One region of the Limnobaculum parvum genome, then DNA from elsewhere that is predicted to be linked to it. Evidence: predicted binding sites of a transcription regulator. Region 1 holds the regulator's gene; the other holds the start of a gene.

Region 1 (7,665 bases):
TGAAGCGCTAGATACCGTCGTACGCTCCGGCAAAGCCAGATACATCGGCGCATCTTCAATGCATGCCTGGCAGTTTATGCGGATGTTATCCCTACAAGAGCAGCATGGGCTGGCCAAATTCGTCTCAATGCAGAATCACTACAACCTGATATATCGCGAAGAAGAGCGAGAAATGTTGCCTTTGTGCGAAGAGATGGGAATTGCCGTCACACCGTGGTCGCCACTGGCGCGCGGCGTATTAACTGGATCCAGAAAGAATCAAACTATTCGGGCAACCACCGATACGCCAGCACATCATTGGTACAACCATCAGGCAGAAGAAGATGCCATCGTTAGCGCGGTAGAACAGGTCGCCACCGCCCGCGGCGTTCCTCCTGCACAGATAGCATTGGCTTGGGTAAGGCACCGTAAAGTGGTGACATCCCCAATTATTGGTGCATCTAAACCGCACCATCTGGATGATGCCGTCGCTGCCCTGTCATTAACGTTGAGTGATGAAGAGGTGGCGAGACTGGAAGCACCATACCGCCCAAGAAATCTGGCGGGACACGAGTAAGTCGTTCCGTGATAAAACCAAAAAAAACGTAATAGTTGCATTAAAGATGGTTTTCCGGCCGGGCTCAATGATGACATACGCATAATTGTCATTACGGCCGGAATATCCATTGATGCCCGTTGAGTAAGTCAGTCCGCAGTCTAAGGGACTCTGTCATAGAAGCTTTTTACTATTTGGATTTAGAACAAACTTAACTGGATTTCTCCGTCACCATCGCCAGTGCCTGTCGCAATACTTCAACATCCGCTCCGGCTTTATGCGCATTCTCACTTAAATGCCGGCGGAACTGACGCGCGCCGGGGATCCCTTGAAACAGTCCCAGCATATGGCGGGTGATATGTCCTAAATAAGTGCCTTTAGAGAGCTCCTGCTCAATGTAAGGATACATCGCCTCAATTACCGCAGCGGCCTGAGGGATTTCCCGTTCGATACCAAAGAGTTCACTATCAACTCGCGCTAGTATCCCCGGGTTCTGATAGGCTTCACGCCCCATCATCACGCCATCAACATGTTGCAGATGAACCTTCGCTTCTTCCAACGTTTTAATGCCACCGTTAATGGCAACGGTCAAATGAGGGAACTCTTGCTTAACCAAATAGACTCGAGAGTAATCCAGCGGTGGAATCTCCCGATTCTCTTTTGGACTTAAACCTGATAACCAGGCTTTGCGCGCATGAAGCGTGAAGTTATCACAACCGCCCCGCTCTGAAACAACGGAAATAAAACGCTGCAAAAACTCATAGTTATCAGAGTCATCAATCCCAATTCGTGTTTTTACCGTTACCGGTATGGAAACCGCCTGCTTCATTGCACTGACACATTCAGCCACCAGTTCAGGTTCCGCCATTAGGCAAGCGCCAAAACGTCCGTTTTGCACCCGATCGGAAGGACAGCCAGCATTCAGGTTAATCTCGCTATAGCCCAATTCTTCCGCGCGCTTAGCGCATTCCGCCAGCGCCTGAGGTTCACTCCCCCCTAGCTGCAACGCAACCGGCTGCTCTTGCCGGCTGTATGCCAGATAATCTCCCTTGCCAAACAGGATCGCGCCGGTAGTGACCATTTCGGTATACAGCAGCGTTTGCCCGCTTAATAAGCGGTGGAAATAGCGACAATGGCGATCGGTCCAGTCGAGCATCGGGGCAACGGAAAAGCGCTGCATGGGGTATTGTATTGATTTATCAGAATTCATAAAGAAATTAGCGGCTACCAGATAGTTTTCTTGATCGACGAACGCGATACCAGCATGGGGTTCGGCGGGATGATTACCGACATTTTACCATAGAAACGGCAACTGTTGTTATCGCCCTTCCCACGATTATTCGGTTGAGGGATATGCTATCGGCGTTCTTTATTAAGCATGGTAGAATCATTATCAGGATTGTGAATAACAGAGATACCAATGAAATCAGCCAATATTGAGTCTATGCTGACAAAAGCCCAAAAGCTGTGCGATCAGCGAGCAGTGCGTTTAACTCCTCAGCGTTGTCTGGTGTTACGCCTAATGGCGGAACAAAAGAATGCTATCAGCGCCTATGACTTATTAGATCTGCTGCGTGTCGCTGAACCTCAAGCCAAACCCCCTACGGTCTATCGCGCACTCGACTTTTTACTTGAGCAGGGCTTTATTCATAAAATCGAATCCACCAATAGCTATGTAGTTTGCCATCATGTAGGTGAGCCGCTGCACACTTCTGCATTGTTCATTTGTGATAGCTGTGGATTAGTGACCGAGCATCACGCAGAAGGTATAGATCAACGATTGAAAGAACTGGCGGAAAAAAGTCACTTCACGATTCAGCATAGCGTACTGGAAACTCATGGTATTTGTTCACAATGTGCTAATAAATAATACATTAACTATTAATCCATTTTAATTATCCTTTCTATTTCACCTCCTTAAAAATAGAAATAATATTTGCTTTGTGCTCGATCGGAAGGCCATTTGGACTTAACGTCGGTGCGTATTGAGCCTCGCTCAAAGGGACAGAAAATCAAAAAGCGCCCTAAGGCGCTTTTTGATTTTCTGCTATATTCGCTATCCGTTTTCACATCAGCCAATATCTAATTTTTGGATATTGCTTAATTACATCCAGTCGCCGTTACGAATAACACCCACTGCAAGCCCTTCAATGGTTAGGCTCTGCTCACGCAGATCAACCACTATGGGTGAAAACTCTTCATTTTCAGGCAGTAACTCAACAACATTACCTTGTTTTTTCAGACGCTTAACCGTGACTTCATCATCAATACGTGCAACCACCACTTGGCCGTTACGTACATCCTGAGTTTTATGCACCGCAAGCAGATCGCCATCCATAATACCAATATCTTTCATTGACATGCCGCTAACGCGCAGTAAAAAGTCAGCGTGCGGCCTGAACAGCGCCGGATCGATCTGATAATGACTTTCCACATGTTCCTGAGCCAGTAAAGGTTCACCTGCGGCGACTCGACCAATTAACGGGAGGCCTACATCTTCCGTTTCCAGCAGCAGACGAATCCCCCTAGATGCCCCATTAATGATCTCAATCACCCCTTTACGAGCTAAAGCTTTCAAATGTTCTTCTGCCGCATTGGGTGACTTAAACCCTAAGGTTTGGGCAATCTCTGCACGAGTCGGCGGCATCCCTGACTGATTGATATGATCGCGAATCAGGTCATAAATTTGTTGCTGTCTAGCGGTTAATGCTTTCATTTTTCGATTCCCTTACCCTGTTTTTTTATACAGTTATGCTGTGAGTATATACAGGTATCCGCTAGATGAAAACCTTCATATTTCATATTTACGAGATATATCGAGAAAAATGACTCCAAAGCACAGAAACCCAGACAAACAGCGCCAGTAATATCATAATCAGTACAGCCGCAGATCCCATGTCCTTCGCCCGACCCGAAAGCTCATGGTGTTCGGTACCTATACGGTCAACGACCGCTTCAATCGCACTATTGATAATTTCAAAACCCACAATCAATACCACCGAACCAATCAGCAAGATTCGTTCAACGAGGGTGACATCCAACCAACTGGCGAGAATAATGGCCACCAGCAGCAGCACAATTTCCTGACGAAAAGCAGCTTCATTTTTCCAGGCGGCCTGTAAGCCACCCCATGAATATCCTGCTGCTTTAATGATACGAGTAAGCCCTGTCACTTGGTTCATTCATCAATCCTCAAAAAAATTCTGCCCAATTTTAGCAATAATCATTCATCACATCATCACAGATCGCGCCGAGTTCTGGTATTCTGGCGACTCGTTATCTATATGAGGCTCGAAATATTTATGTCTGGTTGGCGTAAACTTTACTATAAGCTATTGAATATACCTATAAAAATGCTGGTTCGTAGCAAGTGTATTCCTTCTGATCCCATTGCTGAACTGGGATTAGATACCACACGCCCAATATTGTATGTCCTGCCCTATAACTCAAAAGCAGACCTGTTAACCCTACGTGGACAGTGTTTGGCTCAGGAATTACCCGACCCATTAGAACCTTATGAGATTGATGGTCAGCTACTGCCCCGTTATGTTTTTATTCATGAAGGCCCACGGGTTTTCAGCTATTACGCCCCAAAAGAAGAGTCAATAAAGCTATTTCACGATTATCTGGACCTGCACCGCAATCATCCCGATCTGGATATCCAGATGATTCCAGTCTCCGTGATGTTTGGTCGCTCTCCTGGTCGCGAAGGTCATGAAAGCCATGACGCTCCTCGCCTTCAACTGTTTAACGGAATTCAGAAATTTTTCGTGGTGTTGTGGTTAGGCCGCGACAGTTTTGTACGCTTTTCCCAAACTGTTTCATTACGTTATATGGCGAATGAGCACGGTACCGATAAGACCATAGCCCAAAAGCTGGCTCGCGTTGCCCGTATGCACTTTGCCAGACAGCGCCTTGCCGCAACCGGACCAAAGTTGCCGATGCGTCAGGATCTGTTCAATAAATTACTGACCTCAAAAGCCATTGAAAAAGCGGTTGAGGAAGAGGCTGCATCAAAGAAGATATCGCTGACTAAAGCCAAACAAAACGCCGTCGAGATGATGGAAGAGATTGCAGCTAACTTTACCTATGAAACGCTGCGAGTCACTGATCGGGTGCTCAGTTGGACATGGAACCGACTTTATCAAGGTATCCATGTCCATAACGCCGAACGCGTTCGTCAGTTAGCACAGGATGGTCATGGTATTGTCTATGCACCAAGCCATCGTAGTCATATGGACTATCTTCTGCTCTCCTATGTGCTCTATCATCAAGGACTGGTACCACCGCACATTGCTGCCGGTATCAACCTCAACTTCTGGCCAGCGGGTCCTATTTTCCGTCGGCTGGGAGCATTCTTTATTCGCCGAACGTTTAAAGGCAACAAGCTTTACTCTACGGTGTTCCGTGAATACTTGGGCGAATTATTCAGCCGTGGTTATTCCGTTGAATACTTTGTTGAAGGTGGGCGTTCACGTACAGGCCGATTGCTGGAACCGAAAACCGGTACGCTTTCAATGACCATTCAGGCGATGCTGCGCGGCGGCAACCGCCCTATCACTGTTGTACCCGTGTACATCGGTTATGAGCACGTGATGGAAGTGGGTACTTACGCCAATGAACTCCGTGGCGCGACCAAAGAGAAAGAGAACCTCTGGCAGGTAATACGTACCATGCGTAAGTTACGTAATTTGGGATTAGGCTATGTGAACTTTGGTGAACCCATCCCCTTAATGACCTACCTGAACCAAAATGTACCAAACTGGAGAGAGTCTATCGATCCGATAGAAACCCCAAGACCAAACTGGTTAACACCGACTGTCAATCAAATTGCTAGCAAGCTGATGGTTAACATTAATAAAGCAGCCGCAGCTAACGCTATGAACCTATGTTGTACTGCATTATTGGCGTCTCGCCAACGGGCCCTAACCCGCGAGCAACTGCTGGAACAACTTGATTGCTATACCCAGCTACTACGCAATGTACCTTATGCTAAAGACGCGACCGTTCCATCCAGCACGCCAGAACAGATGCTGGAACATGCGCTGAAAATGAGTAAGTTTGAGGTAGAGAAAGACAACGCCGGTGAGATCATCATATTAGCGCGTGAACAAGCGGTTCTGATGACCTATTACCGTAATAACATTCATCATATGCTCGTTCTGCCATCGCTTATCGCCAGCATTGTAATGCACCACGATGGGATCTCCCGCCAGCAGATTATTGGTCAGGTTTCGCTGATCTATCCACTGCTACGTGAAGAGCTGTTTATGCACTACAGTGACGAAAAGCTACCTGTGGTAATAGATACCTTGATCGATGAACTGGAACGCCAGAATCTTATCCGCCAGCAGGCAGATGGTTTACTGGTGCTGACGCCTTCCCGTATTCGTACGCTACAGTTACTAGCCGCTGGCGTCAGAGAAACACTACAGCGCTATACCATTACACTTTCGTTGCTACGCAATAACCCAAGTATTAACCGCGGTATGCTGGAGAAGGAGAGTCGCTTGCTGGCTCAACGTCTCTCTGTTTTACACGGTATCAATGCGCCAGAATTTTTTGATAAGGCAGTTTTCTCTACGTTGGTGGCAACACTGCGTACTGAAGGATATATCAATGATGTGGGTGATGCCGTGCCGGAAAACATGCAGACCATGTATGACATGTTGACTCGCCTGATGACGCCAGAAGTAAAACTAACCATTGAAAGCGTCACTGTTGCACCATCAGAAAACGAAACGCCAACAGAGCAAGTAACCAGCCTCTGATAAAGGGGCTGTACCGGTGCCGATTCAACTCAACGGGCACCCAGTTCACCGTCTGAATGAGTGCCACAAAAAAGCCTGCTAATCAGCAGGCTTTTTTTCGTTCTATAGATAAGGCAATATTACCAGCCCTTCTCTTGGACCTTCTTAACGAAATCCAGCGCTTTCTGTTGCTTATCTTTAGACAACCACAGTAAGTCCATACCTGCTGCACTTACCGGTACCAGCCCTAAAGGAACCGCAACCGACATCCAGTTAACCGGATGGAAGATACCGCCCCAGCCATTGATAGCGTAGTTTTCTACGTCAATCAGGTGAGGTGTACGTTCCTGAATGCATTTTCTGAATTCAGCATAACGATCCGTCATTGGCGATTTATTGACTTCTTGCCACAGCGGGGTATCGTTGCGAGTACAGTCATAGTGCATACGCAGGAAGTCACGAATACCGTGCCATGACGCCAGATTAGCTTCGTTATATTCACGAATACTGTTCTCAGAGATGATGCCTTGGCTTGATACCAGCACGCGCTCAAAGTTACGTAACTGTTCGATCATCTGACCAATTGAAGTTGCTTCCAACGGCTCAACAAAACCGGAAGAGAGGCCCAGAGACATAACGTTCTTAATCCACACTTGCTCATAGCAGCCTGGATCGAAGCGAATCGTTTTATGAGGCTCAATTTCAAATCCGAGATACTTCTGAATCTCATCAATGGCGTCGGCTTCACTTTTATGTTTGCTGCTGAATACATAACCAGCACCAACGCGCGTAGATAGAGGAATCTGCCACATCCAACCAGCATCCATAGTGATTGCCCGAGTAATCAGCATTGGATTTTTATTTGGATGAGGCATATAGAATGGAATTGCGCTATCCATCAACAGATAGTCTTTAAAGGTCTGCCAACGGGCACCAGGCATTTTTGCCATTACCTGACGAGTCAGGCCACTGGAGTCGATCAGGAAGTCGAGCTCAACTTCACCTTTCTCAGTGATGAGCTTGGTAACCAGTCCTTCTTCATTACGAACGAAATCTTTAACCAGTACATCTTCATGAACCACACCACGAGACAGTGCCACTTTCTTCATGTATTTGGCAATTTTGTAACTGTCGAAGTGGAAAGAAGTCACCAGATCGGTACGATCTTCGTCTACTGCCTTAATCGCCTCTTCCATTGATGCATTATTTTTAATCAGTTGGAAACCGCGAATCCATGACTCTAGCGGTACACCCTGATTAATTAATGCAGAATAATATGGCAGGAAACCACCCTCAACCCACTGGGCGCCTTCACCGCGAGCAGAGGTAAACAGATGGTAGAATTTATCATCAGCTTTACCCGTACGCCAACCTTCATAA
Region 2 (7,665 bases), 1.1 Mb from region 1:
AATAAAGGTTCTATTACTGATAAAAATGGCAAGAAAAGAGCACAGCTTGATTATGGTGTTCTCTGGTTTTCAGCACTTATTGATACCAATACCGCTGCCCGAACAGCACAGTTGCACGATATCAGTATTGATAAAGCTAGTTTTCCAACCGCTCCCGATAAACAAAACGACTATCTGGCGTTAGTGCATAAAGCGCTACCGCAAAAAAGTCTGATGGTGAATCTGGATCAGGTTGAAGCGTCACTGGCAATTAATCAGGCCGAAAATCAGCAGGTCGGCATCGCCGTAGATAATAAGCCTCCTCAAGTTATCTTCTCGCTCACCCCTGCTCTATTGGTACTCGTTGATGGTGAACCGGTGACCAAACCAACATCCATTGAAAATATCAATCGGGTGATAAATACCCGCTCGTTGCTGCTGGAAAAGGATAGTCGTTGGTATCTCTATTTTGCCAATCACTGGATGTCCGCGGCTAAGCTGGATGGGAACTGGGAACCGCTAACCACTATCCCCGATGGCTTTGAAAAAGTGATGCAAGAAGCGGTAAAAGCCAAAGCCGTGGATGTGATGGATAAGCCCAGCGATGTGATGAAAAAATCATTAGCCGAGGGTAAATACCCTACTATCTATACCGCAACCACACCAACAGAGTTAATTACGGTTGATGGCGATCCGCAGTTTGCCCCGATAGAAAATACCGCGTTGATGTATGTAACCAATACCAGCGGCGATGTGTTTGTTGATTCAGCCACGAATAATGCTTGGTATGTTTTACTGTCTGGTCGTTGGTTTACGGCTGACTCAACCAAAGGTCCGTGGACCTATGTTCCCGGGGAGAAATTACCGGCTGACTTCGCCAAAATACCGTCACTGAGTCCAAAAAGTGCCGTGTTGGCGTCAATACCAGGAACACCCGAAGCAAAAGAATCACTGATCGCTAACTCAATACCCCAAACGGCCAGCGTCAATATCCAGCAGGCAAAACTGAACGTTAGCTATGACGGCGGCAAAGCGCAGTTTAAGTCGATTGAAGGCACAACCCTTCAATATGCGGTCAATAGTGCCCTGCCGGTCATTGAAGTGAACCCGAACCTGTTTTATGCCGTGCAGAATGGCATTTGGTTTACAGCCGCTTCATCAACCGGGCCTTGGGCCGTAGCGCTGTCGGTTCCATCGATAATCTATACCATTCCTGCCTCGTCACCGGTTCACTATGTCACTTATGTTCATGTCTATGGGCATACCACCAGCGTAGTGTATGTCGGTTATACCCCCGGTTATTACGGTACCGTTGTCAGTAATAATGTCGTGGTTTATGGCACCGGCTATCCTTGCAACGCCTGGGTTGGTAACGTTTGGTATGGTTGCCCTGCAACCTATGGCTACAACGCTGCCTTTGGTTATGACCCGTATGTCGGCTGGTCAGTGGGCTTTATTGCTGGATGGGCATGGGCTTCCGCTTGGTATGGCCCATCGTGGGGACCTTGGTACGACTGGGATGGCCCGACGCCATGGTATGACGGCCCTTCTGTTGCTATCAGTAATGTGTATGGCCGCTGGGGAAATACCGTTGCACAAGGCGTTCGTACTAACTGGTCGAATCCATGGACCGGAAACTACGGTACGGGCGTCAGAGGCAGTTTCTACAATCAGGCCACTGGCACTCATGGTTACGGCTATGCTGCCCGTAATACCAATGATTACACCGGAATCAAATCAGGGGTTGCAGGCAACGTTCGCTATAACCCACAAACTGGCAGAGCCGTTGCTTCTCATGGTGCAGCTATCGCTAATCCGGATACCGGAAATGCCATTGGAGCCAACAACCGAACCAGCGTTAATGCGCGTACCGGTCGTGTAACCGACAGTGCCCATGTTGCCACCCGCACCGATCAGGGCGCAACGTCTGCCCGCGCGTTTAACAGCCAAGGTATCGCTGGTGATGCACATGGTTCCGGCTATGTACACTATGATGCCAGCACCGGGCAAGTTACCCACGGCGGACACGTCAATACCGATAATGGCTTCTACGCCGGTAAAGACGGTCATGTTTATCGCTATGATAAAGGTCAGGGTTGGCAGCAAGTACAGTCAAACGGTCAGCTTAAGCAAGTCACTCCACCTTCTAACTCAGGTGTAGACCGCGACCAGCAGGCCCGTACCCGCGCCAATCAGCGTACAGAAGATCGTAGCTACTCATCTTCTCCTGATATCAACCGAGATAATTTCCAACAAAACCGACAAAATCGCATTCAAGATCGTCAAAATGTTAATCAAAACATTGGCGGCGGTCGTTTAGGCGGTGGGCAATTCCAGGGCGGTGGAAACCGCATGGAAAATGTGCACCAATTCGATCGGGGGAACCTGTCTCATGGATTCCAAGGTCGCGTTGGCGGGTTCCGACATTTTAGATAAACATAGAGGCGGCCGATTGGCCGCCTCTGAATCTTACATCATTGAGAACGTCGGACTTAGCCGACGTTCTCAAATATCAAGCAATTATACCCTTTCGACTGAGCCCTAAGGTGGTCTGGAGTTACCCTCCTGACGCTCCTTAATGCTATTTCAAAATAATCAAAAACCGCATCACGATATCGCAATAAACTGCTCCCGCAGTTTCTGCAATACATCCCGTAACTGAGCCGCCTCTTCAAACTCAAGATTCTGCGCATGTTGATACATTTTACCTTCCAGCTCGCGAATCTTTTTATCTAACGCCTGCGGCGTCAGTGCAGTGTAATCTGCCTCTGACTCTGCCGCTTTCTTCTTACCACGGCCTTTGGCATGTTTCAGTGTCCCCAGCCCCTGACCCAGCTCCAGAATATCCTCGATAGACTTATTCAGCCCCTGCGGAACAATGCCATTGGCCTCGTTATACGCTATCTGCCGCGCTCTACGACGTTCTGTTTCATCAATGGCTTTTGCCATCGACTTAGTGACTCTATCGCCGTAGAGAATCGCTTTGCCGTTTAAATTACGTGCCGCACGACCAATGGTCTGAATCAGTGAACGTTCGGAACGCAGGAACCCTTCTTTATCCGCATCCAGAATAGCCACTAATGACACCTCTGGCATATCCAGACCTTCACGTAGTAGGTTGATACCCACCAGTACATCAAACTCACCCAGACGCAAATCGCGGATAATCTCTACTCGCTCAACGGTATCAATATCTGAGTGTAGATAGCGCACCCGCTCCCCGTGCTCTTCCAGATACTCAGTCAAATCTTCCGCCATCCGTTTGGTTAGCGTAGTCACCAACACCCGCTCATTCTTCTCCACCCGAATACGAATTTCAGACAGTAAGTCATCCACCTGAGTAGCAACGGGGCGCACCTCAATCAGTGGGTCCAACAGCCCCGTAGGACGTACCACCTGATCGATAATTTCTCCACCGGATTTCTCCAGCTCGTAATTTCCTGGGGTGGCGGACACATAAATAGTCTGCGGAGCCAGTTGCTCAAACTCTTCAAAACGCAGGGGGCGGTTGTCTAACGCTGAAGGCAAACGGAAGCCATATTCTACCAACGTCTCTTTACGCGCTCTGTCACCGCGATACATACCACCTAATTGAGGCACGGTTACGTGGGACTCATCAATCACCAACAGGCCATCAGCCGGTAAGTAATCGAACAGGGTTGGCGGCGGTGCGCCTTCTCCACGCCCCGACAAATAGCGTGAGTAGTTTTCGATGCCGGAGCAATAACCCAGCTCATTCATCATCTCAATATCAAACTGGGTTCGTTGGCTCAAGCGCTGCTCTTCCACCAGCTTATCATTGGCCAGTAGCATTCGCCGACGATCGGCCAGCTCAACCTTGATGCCTTCGATAGCTTCCAGAATGCGTTCACGCGGTGTGACATAGTGCGTTTTAGGATAGATAGTAAAACGGGGAACCACCTGCTGAACCTGACCGGTCAGCGGGTCAAAAACCGACAGGCGTTCTACTTCATCATCAAACAATTCAATACGCAGGGCATACTCGTCCGACTCCGCAGGGAAAATATCAATCACTTCACCGCGCACCCGGAAAGTACTGCGCTGGAATACCTGATCGTTGCGGGTATATTGCAATTCGGCCAATCGTTGCAAAATCGAACGCTGATCGATGATCATGCCGCGCGTCAGGTGCAACATCATTTTCAGGTAGGCATCGGGATCGCCCAGACCATAAATGGCGGAAACCGAAGCCACCAGAACCACATCCCGTCGCTCCAACAAAGCTTTGGTCGCCGACAGTCGCATCTGTTCAATATGTTCGTTAATCGAGGCATCTTTCTCAATGAAAGTATCCGAGCTGGGAACATAAGCTTCTGGCTGATAATAATCATAGTAAGAGACGAAATACTCCACCGAATTTTCAGGAAAGAAGGCTTTCATTTCCCCATACAGCTGAGCGGCCAGCGTCTTATTCGGTGCCAGAATCATGGTAGGCCTTTCCAACTGGGCAATGACGTTGGCGATGGTAAACGTTTTACCGGATCCGGTTACCCCAAGTAACGTTTGGTGAGCTAATCCATCTTCCAATCCCTCAGTCAACCGCCTAATAGCCTCCGGTTGATCGCCGGCGGGCTGAAAAGCCGAGTTTAATTTGAATGTTTTGCTCATGATTCACGCTGCCTGAATTGAAAGATTAGCTATCTGAAAAGAATGTCCGATAGAGATCGCAATTTCTATTATGTGGAGCTGGACAGCTTTTTACCACTCCCATTATACTGTATATTAAACCAGTAAAAACCTAATTTTAGTAACCGCATAATTTTAAACAACTATTTTTTCATAAAGGGAAGTATATCCAGAAGGGCTAATAGTCAAGCTATAGAAATGTCATTTATCCCCAAAAACGAGTTGACATTCTTCAAATCGACACATTTTTTCAATCATATCCACTGCCGCATTTCCTGTCCTATATCAGCCACTTGATTTTAGATAACTAAATGATATTTAATACTTTTTCACCAGCGCTGAGAATGCAAACAAAAACTGGAAGAGCCGCATCAGGGCTGGGATGAGATGATTTTTCTAACGTTAATGCACAAGGTTATCCACAGGAATAGTGGATAAGTAAAATTTCCCTACTAATACTGCTGCATTGCGTCAGGTGCCTTTTTCAGAAACGCCGAGAAAAACATCCCCGCTAAATTTTTTTTTACCCTGTTTACCAGCGATTTATTCTTAATAAATAATTGAAAAAAATTTTGCTTGCGTGTTTTTTGATGACTTTTCAACCTACTATTACCTTCATTTTCTTTCACTGTAAGATTTTCCTATCATCATGGTAACCTGATTTGGTAACCAACGTGTTACAAACCGCAGATATCAACAGTATGGAATTAAACTTTGATAATATGCTGGTTTTATGCTCGAATTAGCACTTCATCTCCCGCCAACCGTATCAACAACAGACAATTAGCCGCCATGAAATATCAGATTATTGCGCTCGACCTAGACGGTACTTTACTCACTTCGCAAAAACAGATTTTGCAGGAATCGTTGGATACCCTTGCGCTTGCTCGTCAGCAAGGAGTCAAAGTGGTTATTGTTACCGGACGCCATCATGTAGCCATTCACCCCTTCTATCAGGCTTTGCAACTGGATACACCGGCTATTTGCTGTAATGGTACCTACACCTATCACTATCAAAAGCAGCAGGTTCTGTCCGGAACGCCGCTAACAAAATCTCAGGCAACTCAGGTAGTTCAACTACTGCGTAATCATCCGATTCAAAGCCTGATGTACATTGATAATGCCATGACCTTCGAGCAAAAAGATGACAGCATTGACCGCTGGTATGCTTGGGCCGCTCGCCTGCCGGAGAATCAGCGCCCTACTATGCTCCAAGTGGATAAATTCGAAACGGTGATTAATCAGGCTGACAACGTATGGAAGTTTGCCACCTCCAGCGATGATGAAGATTTACTTAATCACTTCAGTAACCTAGTAGAGAAAAAGCTAGGGCTAACTTGTGAACGCTCATGGCATAACCAGATAGATCTGACTCAACAAGGTAACAGCAAAGGCAACAGACTGCGTGAATGGGTCGAATCTCAGGGAATTAGCATGAATAATGTGATCGCATTCGGCGATAACCTGAACGATGTGAGTATGCTGTCTCAGGCCGGATTAGGCGTCGCAATGGGTAACAGCAGTGATGAGGTAAAGATGCATGCCGATCTGATAGCCGGAGAAAACGAGACGCCAACCATCGCCAATATTATCCGCGAGCGCGTTTTGCAACAGTAAGCAGAGTGATGTCATGATGAAAAAAGCCTCCCAATTGGAGGCTTTTATTCATTGAAAATAATGTCTGGTGGCTTAACATGTCTTCCGACCGTACTCCTTGCCCATCTAAGCTCCTTACTTTTACGGGCCAAATATTAGAACGACCAACCCGCAAAACATCACGCCACCATCACCATGCCTCTCGGCTAATCGACACGCTCTTCACCTGCGCGAACAGTGCCTGCCCTACGCAAATGTGTAATTCATCCCGAGCCCAGGGGGTAATTCTGGCCCAAATAGCGTGTTGCCCCACTAATAGCTTCACATCAATGCGATCGCCCGAAGGGTGAATTTCTGTTACCTCCGCAGCCAACACATTACGGATACTGCTATCTTGTGGTTTAGTTAAGACTAAAGAGACATCCGCCGCATGAATACGAACCCGTAATCGTTGCCCCTGTGGTACATCCACCCGATTAACCCACAGGCACTGTTCTCCTAATGCCAACGCACTCATCGCATACTTATCGTGCTGTTTCAGTAAGGTCACATTCAGTACGCTGCTTTGCTCATCCTGCTGTCGCCACGGTGCCATCGCATCACTGGCCCATACGCTTTCCAGCTCCCCGGCCGCTCTGACTTTTCCACTGTCCAGCACGATCACCTGTTCAGCGAGTCGCAGAATCTCTTCCATACTGTGGGTCACATACAATATGGGAATATTCACATCTTTCGCCAGACGTTCTAGATAAGGGATCAGCTCTCGCTTGCGCGGTATATCCAGTGAGGCTAAGGGTTCGTCCATCAACAACAATTCAGGTGCTGTTAATAAAGCACGACCAATTGCTACCCGCTGCTTTTCACCACCGGATAAAGTGATGGGAAAACGTTTGAGCAGATGAGCAATACCCAATAGCTCAACAATATCATCAAACTGACGCTGCATTTGTGGCTGCATACCGTACTGCAAGTTGCCTTTAGTGCTGTAATGGGGAAACAGGCGCGCATCTTGAAAAACATAACCGATACGGCGCTTTTCCGGTGGCAGGTAAATCCCTCGAGAGCAATCTACCAACACCCTGTCGTTTAGAATAATTTCGCCGCTGTCTGGTCGAGTTAATCCACTTACTGCGTTAATCAGTGACGTTTTGCCAGCACCAGACAAGCCAAAAATTGCGGTAATCCCCTCTCCGGGCACTTCAACCGCAACATCCATCTCCAACGCACCCAAGCGCTGTTTGAAATTTAGCTTTAACATCAGCCTTTCAGCCTCCGTTGACTCCAGCGCGCCAGCCATTCAGACATTAGCAACGATATTAATGACAACAAAATGGCTATAATGCACAGACGAGCGGCATCCCCTTCTGCGCCGGGCGTTTCAATGAGGGTATACATCGCTAACGGAATAGTACGGGTTTCACCGGGAATATTAGAGACAAAGGT

What was found. Region 1 encodes LexA, which represses DNA repair genes until DNA is damaged. Its sites were predicted from a motif close to TNCTGTATGTACATACAGNA; they were not measured.
Region 2: uvrB (excinuclease ABC subunit UvrB) is a predicted target of LexA. The motif match lies at 4,714-4,733, and genes of this name have one in related genera.

Annotation. Positions count from the first base shown of each region.
Region 1 covers NZ_CP029185.2:3,281,096-3,288,760, forward strand. Annotated here, with positions in the region: gene HYN51_RS13720 (aldo/keto reductase) at 1-556, shown strand, start outside; gene dusA (tRNA dihydrouridine(20/20a) synthase DusA) at 747-1,745, opposite strand; gene zur (zinc uptake transcriptional repressor Zur) at 1,956-2,405, shown strand; gene lexA (transcriptional repressor LexA) at 2,640-3,251, opposite strand; gene HYN51_RS13740 (diacylglycerol kinase) at 3,340-3,717, opposite strand; gene plsB (glycerol-3-phosphate 1-O-acyltransferase PlsB) at 3,838-6,306, shown strand; gene HYN51_RS13750 (tryptophan 7-halogenase) at 6,426-7,665, opposite strand, start outside.
Region 2 covers NZ_CP029185.2:2,153,491-2,161,155, forward strand. Annotated here, with positions in the region: gene HYN51_RS08920 (hypothetical protein) at 1-2,415, shown strand, start outside; gene uvrB (excinuclease ABC subunit UvrB) at 2,587-4,608, opposite strand; gene HYN51_RS08930 (pyridoxal phosphatase) at 5,419-6,243, shown strand; gene modC (molybdenum ABC transporter ATP-binding protein ModC) at 6,413-7,480, opposite strand; gene modB (molybdate ABC transporter permease subunit) at 7,480-7,665, opposite strand, start outside.